Regions from separate parts of the Methylomarinovum tepidoasis genome, predicted to be linked through region 2. Evidence: predicted binding sites of a transcription regulator. Region 2 holds the regulator's gene; each other region holds the start of a gene.

Region 1 (7,090 bases), 760 kb from region 2:
TCCAGGTCGTGGCCCTGGGCGGGGGTGCCGTTGAACAGGAACAGCGTCGGCAGGCGGTCGTAGAGGTCGTAACCGGCGCCCGCGGCGGCGGCGATCTGTCTGCCCCGCACCAGGCGGGTGGCCAGCCGGGCGCTCTCGCCGCCGTCGAGAACGCCAGCCAGCACCGTAAGAGCGTAGGCTTCCCACTGCCGGTCCTCGGGCAGGCTCGCCAATACCGGCACCTTGTACCCCATGAGCAGATAGGGCAGCTTAGCCGGCACCTTCACCGTCAGGCGGCGTTCCCCCCGCTGCTCGACCTCGGTGCGGGGCTTGGGCGGCGGAATCTCACCGGGTTCGAGCGGGCCGAACCACTTTTTCGCCCACGTCAGGATCCGCTCCGGCGCCACGTCTCCGACCACCACCAGGGTGGCGTTGTTGGGGGCGTACCACTGCCGGTACCACTGGCGCAGGTCGGCGACGGTCAAGGCCTCGATGTCCGCCGGCCAGCCGATCACCGGGTTCCGGTACGGGCCGTTGGTGAAGGCGACGGCCATGAAGTGTTCGTAGGTCTTGGCCCGGGGCTGGTCGTCGGTGCGCATGCGGCGCTCCTCCAGCACCACCTGCTTTTCCTTGGCGAATTCCTTTTCGTCCAGTTTGAGGTGGCGCATGCGGTCCGCCTCCAGTTCGAAGGCCACCGGCAGCCGGGACTTTTCCAGGGTTTCGAAATAGGCGGTGTAATCGGTGCCGGTGAAGGCGTTCTCGCGTCCGCCCAGCTCGGCGATGATGCGGGAGAATTCACCCGGCCCGTGTTTTTCGGTTCCTTTGAACATCATGTGTTCGAGCATATGGGAGATGCCGGTGATGCCGTCGTGCTCGTAGCTCGAGCCGACCTTGTACCACACCTGGGAGACCGCCACCGGCGCGCGGTGATCTTCCTTCACCACCACCTTGAGGCCGTTGTCGAGCTTGTACTCGTGGACCTTGGGATCGACGGCGCAGGCGGCCAGTGGAAGCCAACACAGCAGCCAGAAAAAACTGAGGAACCTTCGGATCATCGCGTGTCCGCCCCCTAAATTCCAAGGAAATTGGTATAAAATAACGCGTTTCCGCTCTATTGTATTACCAGGTGCCCATGAAAGCGAAGACGGTTGCCGATCCCATCCCCTCCCCCGCCGGCTGGCGCGCCTATTTCGAGCTGTGCAAACCCCGGGTGGTGGCGCTGATCGTCTTCACCGCCATCGTCGGCATGTTCCTGTCGGTTCCCGGCATGGTGCCTTTGCGGGCGCTCGTTTTCGGCTCCCTGGGCATCGCCCTGGCGGCGGCCTCGGCGGCCGCCTTCAACCACTATCTCGACCGCCACGCCGACGCCCAGATGGGCCGCACCCGCCACCGTCCCCTGCCCCAGGGGGAACTGGAGCCCTGGAAGGTGCTGGTGTTCGCCTCGGTTTTGGGGCTAGCCTCGATGGTCATCCTGGTGGTCTGGGTCAACTGGCTGACGGCGATCCTGACCTTCCTGTCGCTGATCGGCTATGCGGTCGTTTACACCGTCTATCTGAAACGGGCCACCCCCCAGAACATCGTCATCGGCGGGGCGGCCGGGGCGGTGCCGCCGATCCTGGGATCGTGCGCGGTGCTGGGGCAGATCCACCCCAACACGGTGCTGCTGTTCCTCATCATCTTCCTGTGGACCCCGCCCCACTTCTGGGCCCTGGCCATCGCCAAACGCGACGAGTACGCCAAGGTGGACATTCCCATGCTGCCGGTGACCCACGGGGTCGAGTTCACCGGCCTGCAGGTGTTCCTCTACACCATCCTCCTCAGCGTCATCAGCGTGATGCCCTACCTCACCCGCATGAGCGGCCTGATCTACCTGGGCGTCACCGTCATCCTGGACGCCGTCTTCCTCTATCTGGCCTGGCAGCTGCGCCTGCGGCCGGACGACAAGCGCCTGGCGATGCGGACCTTCGCCTACTCCATCGTTTACCTCATGATCCTGTTCGCCGCCCTGCTGGTGGATCATTACTGGTATTTTCATCCATAAAAAAACGGGCGCCCCCGTTTTTGGAGACGCCCGCCGGGCTTTGCAACAGGCCGGCGCTCAGGCCGCTTCGGCCAACATCAGGTGCTTGAGCTTTTTGAGCGCAGTCTTTTCCAGCTGGCGAATGCGCTCGGCGGAAACACCGTAACGGTCGGCCAGTTCCTGAAGGGTGACCTTCTTTTCCCCGAGCCAGCGCGACTGCAGAATGTCGCGGCTGCGCTCGTCGAGCTGCGACAGGGCGGCCTGCAGCCGTTCGTGCTCGACCTGTTGCCACTCGTTCTCCTCCAATTGGTGCGCCGGATCGGAATCCATCTGCGTATGGAGGAAATGGACCGGCGCCGGCGCGGCGTTTTCCTCCTCGTCCGCACCGCCGTCGAAAGCCATGTCCTGACCGTTCATGCGTTTTTCCATCTCCCGCACGGTTTCCACCTTCACGCCCAGATCCTTGGCGATCGCTTCCGCTTCGTTCCGGTTCAGCCAGTTCAGCTTTTTGCGCGCCTTGCGCAGGTTGAAGAACAGCTTGCGCTGCGCCTTGGTGGTGGCGATCTTGACGATGCGCCAGTTGCGCAGGATGAATTCGTGGATCTCGGCACGAATCCAGTGCACCGCGAAGGAAATCAGGCGCACCCCGACCGCCGGGTCGTAACGCTTCACCGCCTTCATCAGGCCGATGTTGCCTTCCTGAATCAGGTCCGCCAGCGGCAGACCGTATCCCAGATAGCCCCTGGCGATCGGCACCACATAGCGCAGATTGGCGAGAATCAGCTGCTTGGCTGCCTCCAGATCGTTCTGGCGCCGAAAGCGGGTAGCCAACTCCCGCTCCTCCTCGGCGCTCAATTTCGGTAGTTGATTGACGGCCACGATGTAGTCGTTGACCGAACGAATCGACTTGCCGATGCTCGGAATGGCCAGTGCGTTGCTCATCCTGCTATCCCCCTGTTGGTTTGTTGTTGTTGCAAAGCCGCAAGTCACTTTAGCACTCCCAAAGAGAGAGTGCTAGCTTTTTGGAAAGTTCCTTGACGCAAAGCAAAAAAAACCGCCCCGAAGGGCGGTCCCCAAAAAAGAGGCAATTCAATGGCTACGTAAGGAGGAAAAGCGCAATCACTTTTCCTGGATCCCCCACCTCCCTGTGGGGGAAAATCGAGAAAAACATGAAGAGCAGGACGATCAATCCTCCAGGACGTCATCCGCCCACTGAGCCTGGTCAGCTCCGATGCGGGCGACAGCCGCGTCGTAGATCTCGCCGCACAGCGGTTTGCCGATCAGGTTCAGAATGCTGGCGAGGGTCTGCAGCCAGACTCCCAGGATTCCCAGAGCGAACCAACCGAAGAAGACGAAACCATAGTGCAGCGGAGCGACGAACAGCTCTTCCATGAACCAGAAGGTATGACCCCACTCGTTCAGACCGACGTTGGGAACGATCATGAACGGACCCACCACCGAGATCAGGTACGGCAGCGACAGCCCCTTCTTCGTATAGTCAAAGTAGGGCAACCGGGTATGGGCATAGATGAAGGCGCCGAAACCCGTGATGATGTACACCGGATACGAACCATAGAACTCGATGATATGGCTCGGCGTGAAGTCGGTGTCCCGCACGATGGTCTGATGCCAGGTGCCGTCCTGTTCGGTGAAGAAGCTCGCACCCCAGTAGATGGAGTAGGCATAGGCGAACAGCCAGACAAGATGGGTGAAGTTGCGGCGCAGCTCCTCCCGAGTGCCGGCGATCTTGTCCAGATCACGGGGACGGGTACGCCACAGGTAGCCCCACAGCAGAGAGGCGATGACAACCTCCACCACGATCTCGGTGTAGAGGAAGTTCATCCAATAAGTTTCGAACTCTGGTGCAAAAGAGTCCAGGCCGGCTTGCCACCCGTAAACCCTCTCGTACCACACCACCCAGGAATACAGGATGGTGTAGATCGCGAAGGCGAACGCAAGCCATCGGGTATTCAACAAAGGTGCTTCCGCTTGTGCGGAGACACCAGCAGATGTAGCTGCCATCAGTAACCTCCTTAACGTTTCGTTGTTATGACAGGCGGAACGAAGATTACCCCATCCGTTATTGGGTTTTTTTGACCTAGATCAAAAACAATACATTTTCTATGGTTATATATCGCCACAAAACTATTTGAAATTCAAACTGTTGCGATATTAAACCACTAAAGGTGCGGGATTTATCGGCGAAACAGCCGCCACAGATGACGGCTGACCACCAGCGCGGCGGCGGCCGTCGTCAGCAGGCACACGGCCAGCCAGATCCCGAGGATTTCACCCAAGGAGAAGAAGTGCGGCTCGAAGCGGCTGCCGTAGAGGCGCGCCAGTTCGACGACATAGGGATACAGCAACCGATACAGTAGGAAAACGCCAGCGAGCGCCGCACCGCCGCCGAGGAAACCGAGCCAGAACCCGGAATACAGGAACGGGCGGCGGATGAAACCGGGAGTGGCTCCCAGCAGGCCCATCACCTCGATCGCTTCATGATGTTCTTCCAATTCCAGGCGGACAGTGTTGCCCACCACCAGCACCACCGCCAACGACAGAACCGCCCCCAGCGCCAGCGCAGCGTGCCGGGTCAGGGTCAGCCAGGCCCGGAAACGCCGCAACCAGGACTGATTCCATTGGATCTGCTCGACGCCGGGCCACCGGCGCCAGCGCTGGATCAGCCCGGCAAGGCGGGCCTCCTCGCTCCAGGCCGGCTTCGGCGTCACCTCGATGACCGCCGGCAGCGGGTTGTCGGGCAGCCAGTCCAGGGCCGCGGCGAAATCGCCCGCCTCGCGCAACTGGGCCAGGGCCTCGTCCTTGCCGATCAAGTGGACTTCCGCCACCGCCGCCTCCTGCCGCAGACGCGCCGCCAGACTTTGCGCCTTCTCCGCGGGCAGATCCGGCTGCAGATACAGCGTCACCTGCCGGCCGGAACCGAAAGCGCCACCCAAACGCTGCGCCTGGGACAAGGTGAGATGGAAGCTCAAAGGCAGCACCAGGGTAACCGCGATGACGCCGATCGTGACCGCCGTCATCCACGGCGCCCGCCACAAGTCCTCCAGACTGGAAAGCAAGGCCTGGCGGTGCAGACGCAGGTAAGTCTTCAGCGCCACCGCCTCACCTCCCTCCCACTTCGACGACACGGCCCTGCTCGAGGTGGAACCAGCGGCTGGCGAAGCGTTCCACCAGCGCCTGGTCGTGACTGGCGATCAGAAAAGTCACCCCGACCCGGTTGAAATCGCGGAACATGGCGAAGATCTCCTGGGACAGGTCCGGGTCCAGATTGCCGGTCGGCTCGTCGGCCAGGATCAAGGGGGGGCGGGTGACGATGGCCCGGGCGATGCCGACCCGCTGTTGTTCGCCCCCGGAGAGGGTGACCGGCCGGCGCCGTTCCCAGCCGGCCAGACCCACCTTGGCCAGGGCCGCCCGGGTGCGGCGCTCGACCTCTTCCGGCGCGTATCCGGCGATCTGAAGCGGCAGGGCGACGTTGTCGAACACGCTGCGGTCGTAAAGCAGGCGGTAGTCCTGGAAGATCAGCCCGAGGCGGCGGCGCAGGTAGGGCACGCTCCGGGGCGGCAGCCGGGTCAGATCGCGGTCGTTGAGGAAGATGCGGCCGCGGCTGGGCCGTTCGATGAGGGCCGCCAGCTTGAGAAGCGTGCTCTTGCCGGCTCCGGAATGGCCGGTGACGAAGGCCATGTCACCGCGTCCGACCGTCAGATCGAGTCCTTTCAGAATCTCGCCGCTGCCCGGATAGCGCTTGCCGACCCCCTGAAAACGCAGCATGGCCTCAGTGCAGGACCGGAGCCGGCGCCTCCCGGGGCTGTTCGGCGAACAAGGCGTCGACGAACGCCCTGGCGTCGAAATCCTGTAGGTCGTCGATGCCCTCTCCGATGCCGATGAAGCGGATCGGGATACCGAAGCGCTTGGCCAGAGCGAAGATCACCCCACCTTTGGCGGTGCCGTCGAGCTTGGTCAGGGCGATGCCGGTCACCCCCACCGCTTGGTTGAACTGCTCGGCCTGGGAGATGGCGTTCTGCCCCGTGGTGGCATCCAGCACCAGCAGCACCTCGTGGGGGGCGGTGGGATCGAGCTTGGCCATGATGCGTTTGATCTTGGCCAGCTCCTCCATCAAATTGGACTTGGTGTGGAGACGGCCGGCGGTGTCGGCGATGAGCACGTCGATGCCACGCGCCTTGGCGGCCTGGAGGGCATCGTAGATGACCGAGGCGGAATCGGCGCCGGTGTGCTGGGCGACGACCGGCACCTGGTTGCGTTCCCCCCAGACCTTGAGCTGTTCGACGGCGGCAGCGCGGAAGGTGTCGCCGGCGGCGAGCATGACGCTGTGCCCCTGGCGCTGTAGGCGCTTGGCCAGCTTGCCGATGGTGGTGGTCTTGCCGACGCCGTTGACCCCGACCACCAGGATCACGAAGGGTTTGTGGGCGGGATCGATCCTGAGGGGCCGGCTGCAGGGTTCGAGGATCTCCAGCAGCACGTCGTGGAGGGCCTGCATCACCGTTTCCTGATCCTTGAGCTGCTGACGCGACAGGCAGGCCTTGAGGCGGTCGATGATCGCCTCGGTGGCTTCCACGCCGACGTCGGCCATGAGCAGGTGGGTTTCGATCTCCTCCAGCAGCTCCTCATCCAGCTCGCGTCCGGCCAGGGGCAGGGAAGCGAGGAAACCGGTCAGCCCTTTGCGGGTCTTGCCCAGGCCGCTTTTGAGCCGCTCGAACAGGGTTTCCGGCGCGGGCGGCACCTCCACCGGCGGCGGGACCGGAACCTCGGGAGGCGGTGCTTCTCCGATGGCTTCGGCCGCTCGCGCCCGGGGCAGCGGCGGACCGTAGCGGAGGAAGAAGGCCACCCCGTAGCCCGTGACCAGAATCGCCAGCGCCGCCAGCGAATGGCCCACCACCAGATAGGCCGGCGCGCCCTTGATGACCACCGACATGCCGAAGGCGATCACCACCAGCAGCAGGAAATTGAGCAGCACCCCGACTTTGCTCAGGTGGGGCGCCTTGGGATTGGAACTGATCGACAGCCCCAGCAGGAACAGCACCACGAACCCCACCAGCGCCCCGAGGCGGTGAAGCC
Region 2 (7,090 bases):
GCCGCCTCCGGATACCATTGATCCCAGCACACCAGTACGCCCAGTTTCCCCACTGAAGTCGGAATCGGTTTGAAACCGGTGTCGCCCGGCGTGAAATAGAATTTTTCGTGAAAGCCGGGGTCGTCTGGAATGTGCATTTTGCGGTATTTCCCGGCGATGTTCCCATCGCGCTCGAAGACCACGGCGGTATTGTGATAAAGCCCGGGCGCTCGTTTTTCGAACAGGGAAGCGACGATGACGATCTGCAATTCCGCCGCCAAGCGTCCCACGGTTTCGGTGCCAGGGCCGGGGATGGTTTCCGCCAGATCGAACCATTCCGGATTTTCGGTCTGGCAGAAATAGGGACCGTTGTGCAGTTCCGGCCAGATCACCAGATCGGCCTTTGCGGCGGCGGCTTTGCGGGTGGCGTCGCTCAGGCGGCGCAGATTCTCCTCGCGACTGCCGCAGCAGGCCTGCTGGACGGCGGCGATGCGGATCGTTTCAGGCATGATCGATTCCCAGGGCAAGCGGTTGCGGATAGTTCATGGTCATGCAGTGCAGACTGCCGTACTGCTGAATGAGGGCGCGGGCCGGGATGGGGATGATCTCCCGCTGCGGAAACAGCGCCTTCAGGCGGGAGACGGCTTCCTGGTCGGCCGGGTCGTCGTATTGTGGCACCAGCACCGCGCCGTCGATGATGAGGAAATTGGCGTAGGAGGCCGGCAGGCGGCGGTTTTCCCGGTTGTGAATCGGCTGCGGCAGCGGCAGGGGAATCAGCTCGTAGGGACGGCCGAAAGGGGTATGGAAGGTTCGCAGCTGGGCGGCCATGGCCTGCAGGGGTTCGTAGTGGAGATCGGCCGGATCGTCGCAGCCCTGATAGACGATGGTGTCGTGGTCGCAGAAGCGCGCCAGGGTATCGATGTGGCCGTCGGTGTCGTCGCCCTCCAGATGGCCGTGGTCGAGCCACAGAAACCGCCGCAGGCCCAGATGGGTGCGGAGCACGGCTTCGGCACGGCTTGGGTCGGGATTGCGGTTGGGATTCTGAATCGAGCTGCGGGTCGCCAGCAGGGTGCCGCGGCCGTCGGTTTCCACGCTGCCGCCCTCCAGCACCCAGCCGACGCGGCGGTAGGGGGCGGCGTCGAACACTCCCTGGCGGTAGAGCCGCTCCCCGAGGGCGTCGTCGAGACGGCTGGGATATTTGCCGCCCCAGCCGTTGAAGCGGAAGTCCGCCAGCGCCGGTTTCCCGTCGCGGAATACTGCCAGGGGAGCGGTGTCGCGCACCCAGACGTCCCGGTAGGGCGCCTGGACGAAGTGGACCCGCGCCCCGACCGGCTCGTCGCCCAGACGCTGGCGGATGTGGCGCTGGTGGAAGCCGTCCTCGCAGATGACGACCACGTCCTGATGGCGGCTGATGGCGACCACGGTGCGATGGTAGCTGTCCTCCACCTGTTCCAGCCAAGGGGCGAAATCCCCTTCCGGCGACGGCCAGGCGAGCAGGACGAAGCTTTGGGGCTCCCATTCGGCGGGCAGTCTCAGCGGTTCCACTGCAGCATCTCCTCGGCGTGGGCCAGGGTTTGGGGAGTAATTTCCAGGCCGCCGAGCATGCGGGCGATCTCCTCGCGGCGCTGTTTCCCGCGCAACAGGGTGACTTCGGTTTCGCTCCGGCCGCCACGCACCCGTTTGCGTACCTGCAGGTGGTGATGGGCCTGGGCCGCCACCTGGGGCAGATGGGTGACGCAGAGGATCTGGCGGTCACCGCCCAGCTCGCGCAGGCGGCGGCCGACGATCTGGGCCACTCCGCCACCGATGCCGGTATCCACCTCGTCGAACACCAGGGTCGGCACCGGGCGGGTTTCGTTGCAAGCCACCTGGATCGCCAGGCTCAGACGTGACAGTTCCCCGCCGGAGGCGACCTTGGCCAGCGGACGCGGCGGCAGCCCCGGATTGGTGGTGACCAGAAACGCGATCCAGTCCAGCCCTTCGGGACGGGGTTCGGCCTCCGGTTCGCTGCTCACATGGATGGAAAATTCCCCGTGGGGCATGCCCAGTTCCCGCATCAGCCCGGTGATCCGATCGCTCAACGCCGTGGCGTGACGCTGACGCCGGGCGCTCAGTTCCGCGGCCTTGCGGCGGTAGTCCTGCTCGAGGACCTGCAGTTGCGCCTCCAGTTCTGCGACCTGCTGCTCCTGGTGGGTGAGCGCGTGCAGTTCGGCGCGCATCGCCTCCAGGTGCGCCGGCAATTCCCCGGGTTTGACTTGGTGTTTGCGGGCCAGGTCGTGGAGCTGGCCGAGGCGGGCGTCGAGTTCGGCCAGCCGCTGCGGGTCGGCCTCCAGCCCGTCACGCTGCTGGCGCAGGCTGTGGCCGGCCTCGTCGAGCTGGATCTGGGCGCTGCGTAGCAGCTCCAGCGCTTCGCCCAGCTCCGGGGCCCATTGGCACAGGGTTTCCATCTCCCGCACCGCACGGTCCAACCGTTCCCCCACGGCGCCTTCGGCCTCGTAGAGTTCATAGACCTGCGCCTGCAAGGTGGTGAGGATACGGTCGAGGTTGGCCAGGCGGGTGTGTTCGGCCACCAGGGCCTCGTAATCCAGGTCTTCCACCTGGGCCGCTTCCAGTTCCTCGATCTGAAAGCGCAGGAAATCCTCCCGAAGAGCCTGGTCGCCGCTGCGCTGGCGCAGGGCCTGGAGACGGTCGTGGCAGGCTTTCCAGCGTCGGTAGCGTTCGGCGACCTCGGCGGCCAGGGCCTCGCTGCCGCCGTGACGGTCGAGAAGCCGGCGCTGGGCGCCGGGTTGGCACAGGCGCAGATGGGCGTGCTGGCCGTGGATTTCCACCAGGGTGTGTCCCAGCGCCTGGAGGGTCTGAAGGGTGACGGGCCGGTCGTTGACGTAGGCGCGGCTGCGGCCCTTGACCGCCAGGGTGCGGCGGATCAGGCAGGTGTCGCCGGCGGCCAGATCGTTGTCCTCGAGCCAGCGGGCCGCTTCCGGCGCCCGGGTCAGGTCGAATTCCAGTATCACTTCGGCACGTTCGGCGCCGCTGCGGACCCGGTCGGTATCGGCCTTCTCCCCCAGAGCCAGCCCCAGGGCGGTCAGGAGGATGGACTTGCCGGCGCCGGTTTCGCCGGTGAGGGCGGTGAAACCGGATTCCAGCTCCAGGTCCAGTTGCCGGACCACGGCGAGGTCGCGGATGCTCAGGGTGGTCAGCATGGGTGGGGCGTGTGTGTATCCAGGATAGTGGTGGCAGGCGGGCGGGGACCCGGTGGCGGAGACGCGGTGAACCCTTCCCTGGGCGCTCGATACTCGGCCATCCAGGCCGAGTACGCTCCGCCACCGGGTCCCCGCCCGCCTGTGGGTGCGTCTGGACGGAATCGCATCTTCAGCAGTTGCTCCAATGGAGTTTGACCCGCAGGATCTCGAAAAAGTCGTAGTCCAGCGGGTGGAGCAGGCGGAAGGGCTTTTCCGCCTTGCGGACGACGATGTGGTCGTCGATCAGTACCTCGGGGATGGAGACGGTGTCGCAGGTCACTTCCGCGCGCATGTCCTTGGCGGTGCCGAAGGCGATTTTCACTTCGCTGTCGCCGGCGATGACGATGGGACGGTTGGTGAGGGTATGGGGATTGATCGGCACCAGTTCGATGGCGTCCAGGGTCGGATACAGAATCGGGCCACCGCCGGAGAGGGCGTAGGCGGTGGAGCCGGTGGGGGTGGAGACGATCAGGCCGTCGGCGCGCTGAGCGTTGAGAAAGCGGCCGTTGATGTGAGTGAGGATCTCGATCATGTGGGGCGTGATCCAGCGGTGGACCACGACCTCGTTGACCGCCAGCTCCTCGTGGATCACCCGCCCGTCGCGCCGAATCTGTGCCTTGAGCATCAGACGCTCCTCGGTGAGGCAGTGGCCGCGGAGGATCTCCTCCAGGCGGGCGCTGACCTCGTCCGGGGAGATGTCCACCAGAAAACCGATCCGTCCCAGGTTGACGCCGATCACCGGGGTGTCGTGAACCGCCACCGCACGCACGGTGTTCAGCAGAGTGCCGTCGCCGCCGACGGCGATGACCACGTCGCAGCGCCGGCCCAGTTCTTCCAGCGGCAGGATGTCGCCGCCGCCAAGCATCTCCCCACTGACCGGATCGAGCAGCACGGTGAACCCGCGTCGCCGCAGTTCGTCATACAAACGGTGCACCGTCTCGCCGACCCGATCCACGTTGGGTTTGGCGCTGATGCCGATGATCCGGAACCGATAATCGCTCACTAACACAGAACCGCCATGAGGCAAACCAATTATATTAGGTCTTTCTTGACAGGGTATCCAGAGGTTGCTACTTTGTCAGCACTCGAAGAGGAGGAGTGCTAACCATGACCCAGTCCCTGGAATTGACCGACCGCGCCCAGCACCTGCTGAAGGTGCTGATCGAGCGCTACATCGAGGAAGGTCAGCCGGTGGGCTCGCGGGCCCTGGCCCGGGAAGCCGGGCTCAACCTGAGTCCGGCGACGGTCCGCAACGTCATGGCCGATCTCGAAGAAATGGGATTGGTGACCTCGCCGCACACTTCCGCCGGCCGGGTGCCGACCGTGAAAGGCTACCGACTGTTCGTCGATGCCCTGCTGACCGTACAGCCGCCGGAGCAGGCACTGATTCAGCGGCTGTGGGACGATTTCGAAGTTCTGGAAGATCCCCAGGAACTTTTGGAAACCGCTTCCCAGTTGCTGGCGCGCATCACCCGCATGGCCGGCCTGGTGACCCTGCCCCAACGGCAGCGGCTGGCCTTCCAGCACATCGAGTTTCTGCCCCTGTCCGGCGGACGGATCCTGGTGGTGCTGGTGACGGACGACCAGGAGATCCACAACCGTATCATCCGTCCCCAGGTTTCCCTGACGCCATCCCAGCTGCAGGAGGCGGCCAATTATCTCAACTCCCTGCTGCGGGGCCGGCGCCTGAGCGAAGTGCGCGAAACCCTGGTGGCGGAGATGCGGGCCGCCGGCGAACAACTGCGGCAGCTGATCGAGATGACGCAAACGCTGTTCAGCGGCGAAGCGATGGAAGAGGACTTCGTGCTCGCCGGTCAGACCAATCTGATGGAGTTCAACGAACTGGCCGAACGCGAGCGTTTGCGTTCCCTGTTCGAAGTGTTCGAGGAGAAACGCAACCTGATCCATCTGCTCGATCAGTGCATCCAGGCCGAGGGGGTGCAGATCTTCATCGGTGAGGAATCCGGCTACCGGCCGCTGGAATCGTGCAGTTTGGTGGCGCGTCACTACGACGTGGGCGAGCGGGCCCTCGGGGTCATCGGCGTCATCGGCCCGACGCGGATGCACTACGAGCGGGTGATCCCCCTGGTGGACGTGACCGCCAAACTGCTCGGTTCGGCCTTGAATCAGAAATTATCGGCCCCATCTTAAGTCCCGGTTCAGATTTTTGGCAATAGCGTGGAGTGACTATGAGCGAGGAGAAGAAAGAATCCCCCGAGGCGGTGGCTGAATCGGAAACCCCGGCGGAAGGCGGCGACGAGATCGCCGATGTCGAAACCCTGAAGCAGCAGCTCGCCGCGGCCGAACGCAAGGCCGAGGAAAACTGGGAGAAGCTGCTGCGTACCCAGGCCGAGCTGGAAAATCTGCGCAAGCGCATGGAGCGCGAGCTCGACAACGCGCGCAAGTACGCCATCGAGAAGTTCGCCAAGGAGCTGCTGGCGGTGGTGGACAGCCTGGAGCTGGGCTTGCAAGCGGCAGTGGAAACCGATGACGTGGAGAAGATCCGCGAAGGCATCGAGCTGACCCTCAAGCAGCTGCTGACGGTCTTCGACCGCTTCAACATCAAGGCCATCGATCCCACCGGCGAGAAGTTCAACCCCGATTTCCACCAGGCGATGGCCACCGAAGCGGTCAAGGGCGTGGAGCCCGACACCGTGGTCAAGGTGTTCCAGAAAGGTTACACCCTCAACGACCGCCTGATCCGCCCGGCGCTGGTGGTGGTGGCCAAGCCACCCGCCGAGGAGCCGCCGCGCATCGACGAGCAGGCTTGAAATCGACGGGGAAGGCCCCATTTAGTGAGGTAGCCGAAGAAAATCAGGTAATCAGACGAAGGAGAACGAAGCAATGGCAAAGATTCTGGGTATCGACCTGGGTACCACCAACTCATGCATGGCGATCCTCGAGGGCGGCAAGCCCCGGGTGATCGAGAACGCCGAAGGCACCCGCACCACCCCTTCCGTGGTCGCCTTCACCAAGGAAGGGGAGGAACTGGTCGGCCATCCGGCCAAGCGCCAGGCCATCACCAACCCGGAGAACACCCTGTTTGCGATCAAGCGTCTGATTGGGCGCAAGTTCGACGATCCGGTGGTGAAAAAAGACATCGACATGGTGCCCTACAAGATCGTCCCCGGTCCCAACGGGGATGCGTGGGTCGATGTGCCGGCGGTGGGCAAGAAGATGGCGCCGCCGGAGATTTCCGCCCGCGTGCTGCGCAAGCTGAAGCAGGACGCCGAGGCCTATCTGGGCGAGGAGATCAAGGAAGCGGTCATCACCGTACCGGCCTATTTCAACGACTCCCAGCGCCAGGCCACCAAGGACGCCGGCCGCATCGCCGGCCTGGATGTCAAGCGTATCATCAACGAGCCGACCGCCGCCGCCCTGGCCTTCGGCCTCGACAAGGAAAAGGGTGACCGCAAGATCGCCGTGTACGACCTCGGCGGGGGCACCTTCGACATCTCCATCATCGAGATGGCCGACGTGGAAGGCGAGCGCCAGTTCGAGGTGCTGGCCACCAACGGTGACACCTTCCTGGGTGGGGAGGATTTCGACAAGCGCATCATCGACTACCTGGTAGACGAATTCAAAAAGGACACCGGTATCGACCTGCGCAACGATCCGCTCGCCCTCCAGCGCCTCAAGGAAGCGGCGGAAAAGGCCAAGATCGAGCTGTCCTCGACCCAGCAGACCGAGATCAACCTGCCTTACATCACCGCCGACGCCACCGGGCCCAAGCACCTGAACGTAAAGCTGACCCGGGCCAAGCTGGAGGCGCTGACCGAGGATCTGATCGAAAAGACCCGCCAGCCCTGCGAACAGGCGCTGAAGGACGCCGGTCTGTCGGCTTCCGACATCGACGACGTGATCCTGGTGGG
Region 3 (7,090 bases), 940 kb from region 2:
GCAAGTTCCTGACCCACCCGGTCAGGCCCAGTCGCCGCGCCGCCTCCACCGTGTGGGCGCGGTAAAACACCCCCTGAACCCGGCCGGACACCCAGATGTGCCAACGTTTCTGCGCCATGTTTCCTTTCCTCCAAAAAGACCGAAGCCCCGTCCGGTTTCCGGGCGGGGCTTCGATGTTTGGCATGGATCGCCGCAGGGCGGTTACATCATGCCGCCCATGTCGGGCATGCCACCGCCGGCGCCGGCGCCTGCGGACTCTTCCTTGGGCTCTTCGGCCACCATGGCTTCGGTGGTGATCATCAGCCCGGACACGGAAGCGGCGTTCTGCAGCGCGGTCCGGGTCACCTTGGCCGGATCGAGAATGCCCATCTCGATCATGTCGCCGTATTCACCGGTAGCGGCGTTGTAACCGAAGTTGCCGTCACCCTCGGCGACCTTGTTGTAGACCACCGAGCCTTCCTCGCCGGCGTTCTCGACGATCTGACGCAGCGGGGCTTCCATCGCCTTGAGGGCGATCTGGATGCCCACGTCCTGATCGTGGTTGGCGCCCTTGAGATCCTTGATCTTCTGCTGGATCCGCACCAGCGCCACGCCACCGCCGGGGACGATGCCTTCCTCGACTGCGGCGCGGGTGGCGTGCAGAGCGTCTTCCACGCGGGCCTTCTTCTCCTTCATCTCCACTTCGGTGGCAGCACCGACCTTGATCACCGCCACCCCGCCGGCCAGCTTGGCCAGACGTTCCTGCAGCTTCTCACGGTCGTAGTCGGAGGTGGCTTCGTCGATCTGGGCGCGGATCTGCTTGATCCGGGCTTCGATCTGCTCCTTGCTGCCGGCGCCATCGATGATGGTGGTGTCTTCCTTGGTGACCACGACCTTCTTGGCGGTGCCCATCTGATCCAGGGTGGCCTTTTCCAGGCTCATGCCCAGTTCCTCGGAGATCACGGTGCCACCGGTGAGGATGGCGATGTCCTCCAGCATGGCCTTGCGGCGATCACCAAATCCCGGCGCCTTGACCGCGCAAGCCTTGAGAATGCCGCGCATGTTGTTGACCACCAACGTCGCCAGCGCCTCGCCTTCCACGTCTTCGGCGATGATCAGCAGCGGACGGCCGGCCTTGGCCACCGCTTCGAGCACCGGCAACAGGTCACGGATGCTGGAGATCTTCTTGTCGTGGATCAGGATGAAGGGATTCTCCAGCTCCACCGACATGGTTTCCTGGTTGGTGATGAAGTACGGCGACAGATAGCCGCGGTCGAACTGCATCCCTTCCACCACGTCGAGTTCGTTCTCCAGACCGGAGCCTTCCTCGACGGTGATCACCCCTTCCTTGCCGACCTTCTCCATCGCCTCGGCGATCAGTCTGCCGATCTCCTCGTCGTTGTTGGCGGAGATAGCGCCCACCTGGGCGATGGCCTTGGTGTCGGTGCAGGGGACGGAAAGCTTCTGCAGCTCCTCGACCGCCGCGTGCACGGCCTTGTCGATGCCGCGCTTCAGATCCATCGGATTCATGCCGGCGGCCACGCCCTTCAGGCCTTCGTTGAGGATGGCCTGGGCCAGCACGGTGGCGGTGGTGGTGCCGTCACCGGCGACGTCGGAAGTCTGGGAGGCAACTTCCTTGACCATCTGGGCCCCCATGTTCTCGAACTTGTCCTTCAGCTCGATCTCCTTGGCCACGGAGACGCCGTCCTTGGTGACGGTCGGGGCGCCGAAGCTCTTTTCCAGCACCACGTTACGGCCCTTGGGGCCCAGGGTCACCTTCACCGCTTGCGCCAGGATGTTGACGCCTTCGGCCATCTTGTGACGGGCGTCGTCACTGAATTTGATCTGTTTTGCTGCCATTGTTGCTCCTCAGAATTTGAAAGAAATGGAAATTCGCTTGTCTGAATCTGGAAATCAGCCTTCCAGGATCGCCATAATGTCGTCTTCGCGCATCACCAGCAGCTCTTCGTCGTCGATGATGACCTCGGTGCCGGCGTACTTGCCGAACAGCACCTTGTCGCCGACCTTGACGTCGAGGGGACGCACGTCGCCGTTTTCGAGGATCTTGCCGTTGCCGACGGCGAGCACCTCACCCTTGATCGGTTTTTCCTTGGCGGTGTCGGGAATTACAATACCGCCCGGCGAGGTCTTTTCCTCTTCCAGACGCTTGACGATGACTCGGTCGTGCAGAGGACGCAATTTCATGGGCTTCACTCCTTATCTAGGTTGTTGAACTCGGGTTGCCGTGGAATTTGTTAGCACTCGCCTTGTTTGAGTGCTAATAATAGTCGTCCCAGGACGGCTGTCAAGTGCTTTCCCTGATTTTTTCCTTTCGGAGCCCTATGAACGACGAACTCCTGCTTCGCTACAGCCGTCAGATCCTGTTGCCTCAGCTCGACATATGGGGACAGGAAAAATTAATTCAAGCCCGGGTGCTGGTCGTCGGCGCCGGCGGACTGGGATGTCCTGCAGCCATGTATCTGGCGGCCGCCGGTGTCGGGTATCTCACCATCGCCGACGACGATACCGTGGAACTGTCCAACCTCCAGCGCCAGATCGCCCATCACACCGAAGACATCGGCCGCCCCAAGGCCGAATCGGCCGCCGCCACTCTGAGCGCCCTCAATCCCAACGTCAAGGTCGAGGCGCTGTGCCGGCGCCTCGAGGGGGAGGCTTTGATCGAACAGGTGACCGAGGCCGATCTGGTGCTCGACTGCAGCGACAACTTCGCCACCCGCTTCGCCGTCAACCGCGCCTGTGTCCAGACCGCCAAGCCCCTGGTGTCGGGGGCGGCGATCCGCTTCGAGGGCCAAGTGGCGGTGTTCGATCCGCGCCAGCCGGACAGCCCCTGCTATCACTGCCTCTATCCCGACCAAGGCGAAGGGGAGGAACGCTGCGGCCGGAACGGGGTCATCGCCCCTGTCACCGGCATCGTCGGCAGCATCCAGGCGCTGGAGGCGATCAAGGTTCTCGCCGGCATCGGCCATCCCCTCACCGGCCGCCTGCTGATTCTGGATGGATTGCAGATGACCTGGCACTGCGTTAACCTGCCCCGCAACCCTTCCTGTCCAACCTGTGGAGCGCCCTCATGAGAACGATCATCACCGCATGGCTCCTGATACTGCCGGCCACCGCGTTCGCCCACGCCGGCCACTGGCATCTGGACGAGGAAACCCTGGAAAAGATCTTCGGGGCCGCCGACGCGGTCTATCAGTGGTTCGTCGGCAACGCCGTCGTCATCGCCGCCGTGACGCTGGTCGTGCTGACGGTATGGGGCATCGTCTGGTGGCGCCAGCAGGGCAAGGCCGAATAACCTGCCTTTTCGGAGGCCGGGAAGGGCCTGCCGGACCGGAATTCGTCCGTAAATTCAGGCCCGGAGCGGCCTTCCCTGGCCGCAGACAGGCCCTTCCCGGCCTCCTCCCGCAGAAACGATGGATGGCAAGTTCCTGGTCACGGATGGTTGCGCTCCCCCAAAGGGGGTCGTATACTTCGAATCTCGGGAAAATCACAAGATCCTTCAAAGGAGGTACGCGACATGAAGTGGGAAAAGCCCAGCTACAACGATCTGCGCTTCGGTTTTGAAGTCACCATGTACATCTACAACCGTTAATCTCGCGGTTCGATTTTCAGCAAAGGGGTTTCCTCGCGAAGCCCCTTTTTTATTCCCGTAGGACGCCATCATGCTCATCCGTGTGCTCGGCTCCGGCGCCGGCGGCGGTTTCCCCCAGTGGAACTGCAACTGCGACAACTGCCGCCGTCTGCGCCGGGGCGAAATCAACGCCCGCCCCCGCACCCAGTCGTCCATCGCCGTCAGCGAGGACGGGGACAATTGGGTCCTGTTCAACGCTTCCCCGGACATCCGCTTCCAGCTGGAGGCCAACCCACCGCTCCAGCCCAAACGCGGGGTGCGTGACACCGGCATCAAGGCCATCGTCCTCATCGACGCCCAGATCGACCACACCACAGGCCTCTTGATCCTGCGCGAGAGCACCGCGCCGCTGGAGATCTACTGCACCGATCCGGTCCACCGCGACCTGACCTCCGGTTTCCCGGTCCTGGCCATGCTGGGCCACTACTGCGGCGTCAACCGCCATCCGCTGCCCATCGACGGCACCGGGTTCCAGATCCCCGGTTTCGACGATCTGCGCTTTTACAGCCACGCCCTGGTGAGCAGGGCGCCCCCTTACTCACCCCACCGCAACGATCCCCATCCCGGCGACAACGTGGGCGTGATCGTGGAGCAGATCTCCAGCGGCAGAAGGCTCTACTACGCCCCGGGCCTGGGGGAGATCGAGCCCCACGTGTTCGAGGCCATGCAACAGGCCGACTGCGTCCTGGTGGACGGCACCTTCTGGACCGACGACGAGATGAAGCAGGTAGGCAGCGACAAGAAGGCCCGCGAAATCGGCCACCTGCCCCAGTCCGGTCCCGGCGGCATGATCGAAGTCCTGAACCGCCTGCCGCGGGAGACGCGCAGGATTTTGATCCACATCAACAACACCAATCCGATTCTGGACGAAGATTCGCCCGAGCGCCGGCGACTGACCGAGGCCGGCATCGAAGTGGCTTACGACACCATGGAGATTCGCCTATGACGAACCAGCAGCCGTGGTCGCGGGAGGAATTCGAGGCCAAACTGCGCGACAAAGGCAAGTACTACCACATCAAGCACCCCTATCACCTCCTCATGGCCGAGGGCAAGCTCAACGAGGACCAGATCCGCGGCTGGGTGCTCAACCGCTTCTATTATCAGGTGACCATCCCGCGCAAGGACGCGGCGATCATGGCCAACTGCCCGGACCGGGAAACCCGGCGGATGTGGGTGCAGCGCATCCTCGACCACGACGGTCATGGCGACGATCCCGGCGGCATTGAGGCCTGGATCCAGCTGGGGCTGGCCTGTGGCCTGGAGCGGGAGGAGATCACCTCTTTGAGGCACGTCCTGCCCGGGGTGCGCTTCGCCGTCGATGCCTACTACAACTTCTGTCGCACCGCCCCGTGGCAGGAGGCGGTGTGCTCATCGCTGACCGAGCTGTTCGCCCCCACCATCCACAAACAGCGCCTGGCCGGCTGGCCGGAGCTGTATCCGTGGATCAAGCCGGAGGGACTGGCCTACTTCCAGAAGCGGGTCAGCCAGGCCCGCCGTGACGTGGAGCACGGTCTTGCCTTCACCCTCGACTATTTCGGCCAAAGCCGCCAGCTGCAGGAGCGGGCGCTGGAGATCCTCCAGTTCAAGCTCGACATCCTCTGGACCATGCTCGACGCCATGTGGCTGGCCTACATCGACAACAAACCGCCCTACTTCAACATTCAGGAATGAGCCTCGATCCCGACACCCCACTGCGCTTCTCCCCCCTGCACCGGCTGCAGTGGGAGGATGCCCAGCAGCGCCACGTGATCCTCTACCCGGAGGGGCTGGTGGAGCTGAACGCCACCTCGGCGGAGATACTCAAGCTGTGCGACGGCAGGCACTCCCTCAGGACCATCGTCGAAGCACTGGAACGCAAGTACCAAACGCAAGGTCTTACCGACGACATCCGCGAATTTCTGGAGATCGCCCTTGAAAACGGCTGGATCGAAACCGCCGCTTAGCCCGCCACGCTGGCTGTTGGCGGAACTCACTTACCGCTGCCCGCTGCAGTGCCCCTACTGCTCCAATCCGGTGGATTTCGCCCGCTACCAGGAGGAACTTTCCACCGAGGACTGGAAGCGGGTGTTGACCCAGGCCCGGGAGATGGGTGCGGTGCAGCTGGGTTTTTCCGGCGGCGAACCCCTGACCCGCCGGGATCTGGAGGAGCTGGTGGCCCACGCCCACCGCCTCGGTTATTACGCCAACCTCATCACCTCCGGCTACGGCCTCACCGAAGCGCGCATCGCCGCCCTCAGGGAGGCCGGCCTCGACCACATCCAGGTCAGCATCCAGGCCCCGGAAAAGGATCTGAGCGACTTTCTCGCCGGCACCGAGAGCTTCGAGCACAAGAAGCAGGTGGCCCGCTGGGTCAAGCAGCAGGGCTATCCCATGGTCCTGTGCGTGGTGATCCACCGCTACAACATCGAGCACATGGAAGGCATCCTGAAGATGGCGATCGAGCTGGGGGCCGACTATCTGGAGCTGGCCAACACCCAGTATTACGGCTGGGCCCACCTCAACCGCGTCCAGCTGATGCCCACCAGGGCCCAGTTCGAACGCGCCGAGGCCATCGCCCAGGCGTACAAGGAAAAGCTGAAGGGGAAGATGAAAATCTACTACGTCATCCCCGACTTCTACGAGGACCGGCCCAAAGCGTGCATGAACGGCTGGGGCACCACTTTCCTCACCATCGCTCCGGACGGCGCCGCCCTGCCCTGCCATTCGGCGCGGGAGCTGCCCATCGACGAGTTTCCCAACGTGCGGCAGATGAGCGTGCGCGAGATCTGGGAAGAGTCGGAAATCTTCAACCGCTTCCGCGGCTTCGACTGGATGCCCGAGCCATGCCGCTCCTGCGACGAGAAGCACAAGGACTACGGCGGTTGCCGCTGTCAGGCCTACCTGCTCACCGGCGACATAAACGCCACCGATCCGGTGTGCGCCAAGTCTCCCAACCGCCGCCTGATCGAGCAGGCCATCGCCGAGGCGGACAACCCGCCGGAGGCGCCGCTGATCTTCCGCAATCCCCGGACTTCAAAACAGCTGAGCGACGGTTAATCCAATTCCGGTTCCTGCCCCTGTCGGCAAAGTAGACGCTGGAAATGGGTGACCTCCCGCCGGATGAGGGCGGCGTTCCTGCTCGACAAATTGACGAACTTGCCACCGATACGATAACGCCACCCCTTGACGATCGCCCGCACGTTGCGAACCTGCAGATCGAAGGTCAAATGCCGATCCTCACCCACCCGTATCACGCAATAACGGAGTAGATCCAGCTTGCGAATGAACAAATTAGCTTCGAGGATGAAACCGACACCGTTCGGTCCAATATCGTCGATCCAGCCGACGGCCGTCTCCGCCTCAGTATTGTGACCGTGCCCCCGAATATGGATAGGAATCCGCAATTCATGAATCTTGATGCGGAAGAACTCCCGCAACTGTGGATAGAAAACCCGATCAGGGAAAGCGATCCGATAGTGGACC

Evidence for each region. The regulator HrcA, encoded in region 2, represses chaperone genes, less so after heat shock. The targets are predictions, from matches to a motif close to TNTTAGCACTCNNNNNNNNNGAGTGCTAANA.
Region 1: a site for HrcA is predicted at 2,989-3,019, ahead of rpoH (RNA polymerase sigma factor RpoH). Genes of this name have one in related genera too.
Region 3: a site for HrcA is predicted at 2,233-2,263, ahead of groES (co-chaperone GroES). Genes of this name have one in related genera too.

What each region holds. Positions count from the first base shown of each region.
Region 1 is NZ_AP024718.1:1,761,645-1,768,734, reverse strand. It holds gene MIN45_RS08910 (M16 family metallopeptidase) at 1-1,034, opposite strand, end outside; gene cyoE (heme o synthase) at 1,112-2,020, shown strand; gene rpoH (RNA polymerase sigma factor RpoH) at 2,078-2,941, opposite strand; gene amoC (bacterial ammonia monooxygenase, subunit AmoC) at 3,185-4,021, opposite strand; gene ftsX (permease-like cell division protein FtsX) at 4,195-5,115, opposite strand; gene MIN45_RS08885 (cell division ATP-binding protein FtsE) at 5,120-5,785, opposite strand; gene ftsY (signal recognition particle-docking protein FtsY) at 5,790-7,090, opposite strand, start outside.
Region 2 is NZ_AP024718.1:998,519-1,005,608, forward strand. It holds gene MIN45_RS05085 (carbon-nitrogen hydrolase) at 1-488, opposite strand, end outside; gene MIN45_RS05090 (agmatine deiminase family protein) at 481-1,524, opposite strand; gene recN (DNA repair protein RecN) at 1,512-3,179, opposite strand; gene MIN45_RS05100 (NAD(+) kinase) at 3,349-4,221, opposite strand; gene hrcA (heat-inducible transcriptional repressor HrcA) at 4,326-5,369, shown strand; gene grpE (nucleotide exchange factor GrpE) at 5,408-5,989, shown strand; gene dnaK (molecular chaperone DnaK) at 6,063-7,090, shown strand, end outside.
Region 3 is NZ_AP024718.1:55,860-62,949, forward strand. It holds gene MIN45_RS00245 (acylphosphatase) at 1-118, opposite strand, end outside; gene groL (chaperonin GroEL) at 202-1,839, opposite strand; gene groES (co-chaperone GroES) at 1,894-2,184, opposite strand; gene MIN45_RS00260 (HesA/MoeB/ThiF family protein) at 2,322-3,071, shown strand; gene MIN45_RS00265 (hypothetical protein) at 3,068-3,292, shown strand; gene pqqA (pyrroloquinoline quinone precursor peptide PqqA) at 3,515-3,589, shown strand; gene pqqB (pyrroloquinoline quinone biosynthesis protein PqqB) at 3,660-4,574, shown strand; gene pqqC (pyrroloquinoline-quinone synthase PqqC) at 4,571-5,299, shown strand; gene pqqD (pyrroloquinoline quinone biosynthesis peptide chaperone PqqD) at 5,296-5,571, shown strand; gene pqqE (pyrroloquinoline quinone biosynthesis protein PqqE) at 5,540-6,664, shown strand; gene MIN45_RS00295 (flagellar brake protein) at 6,661-7,090, opposite strand, start outside.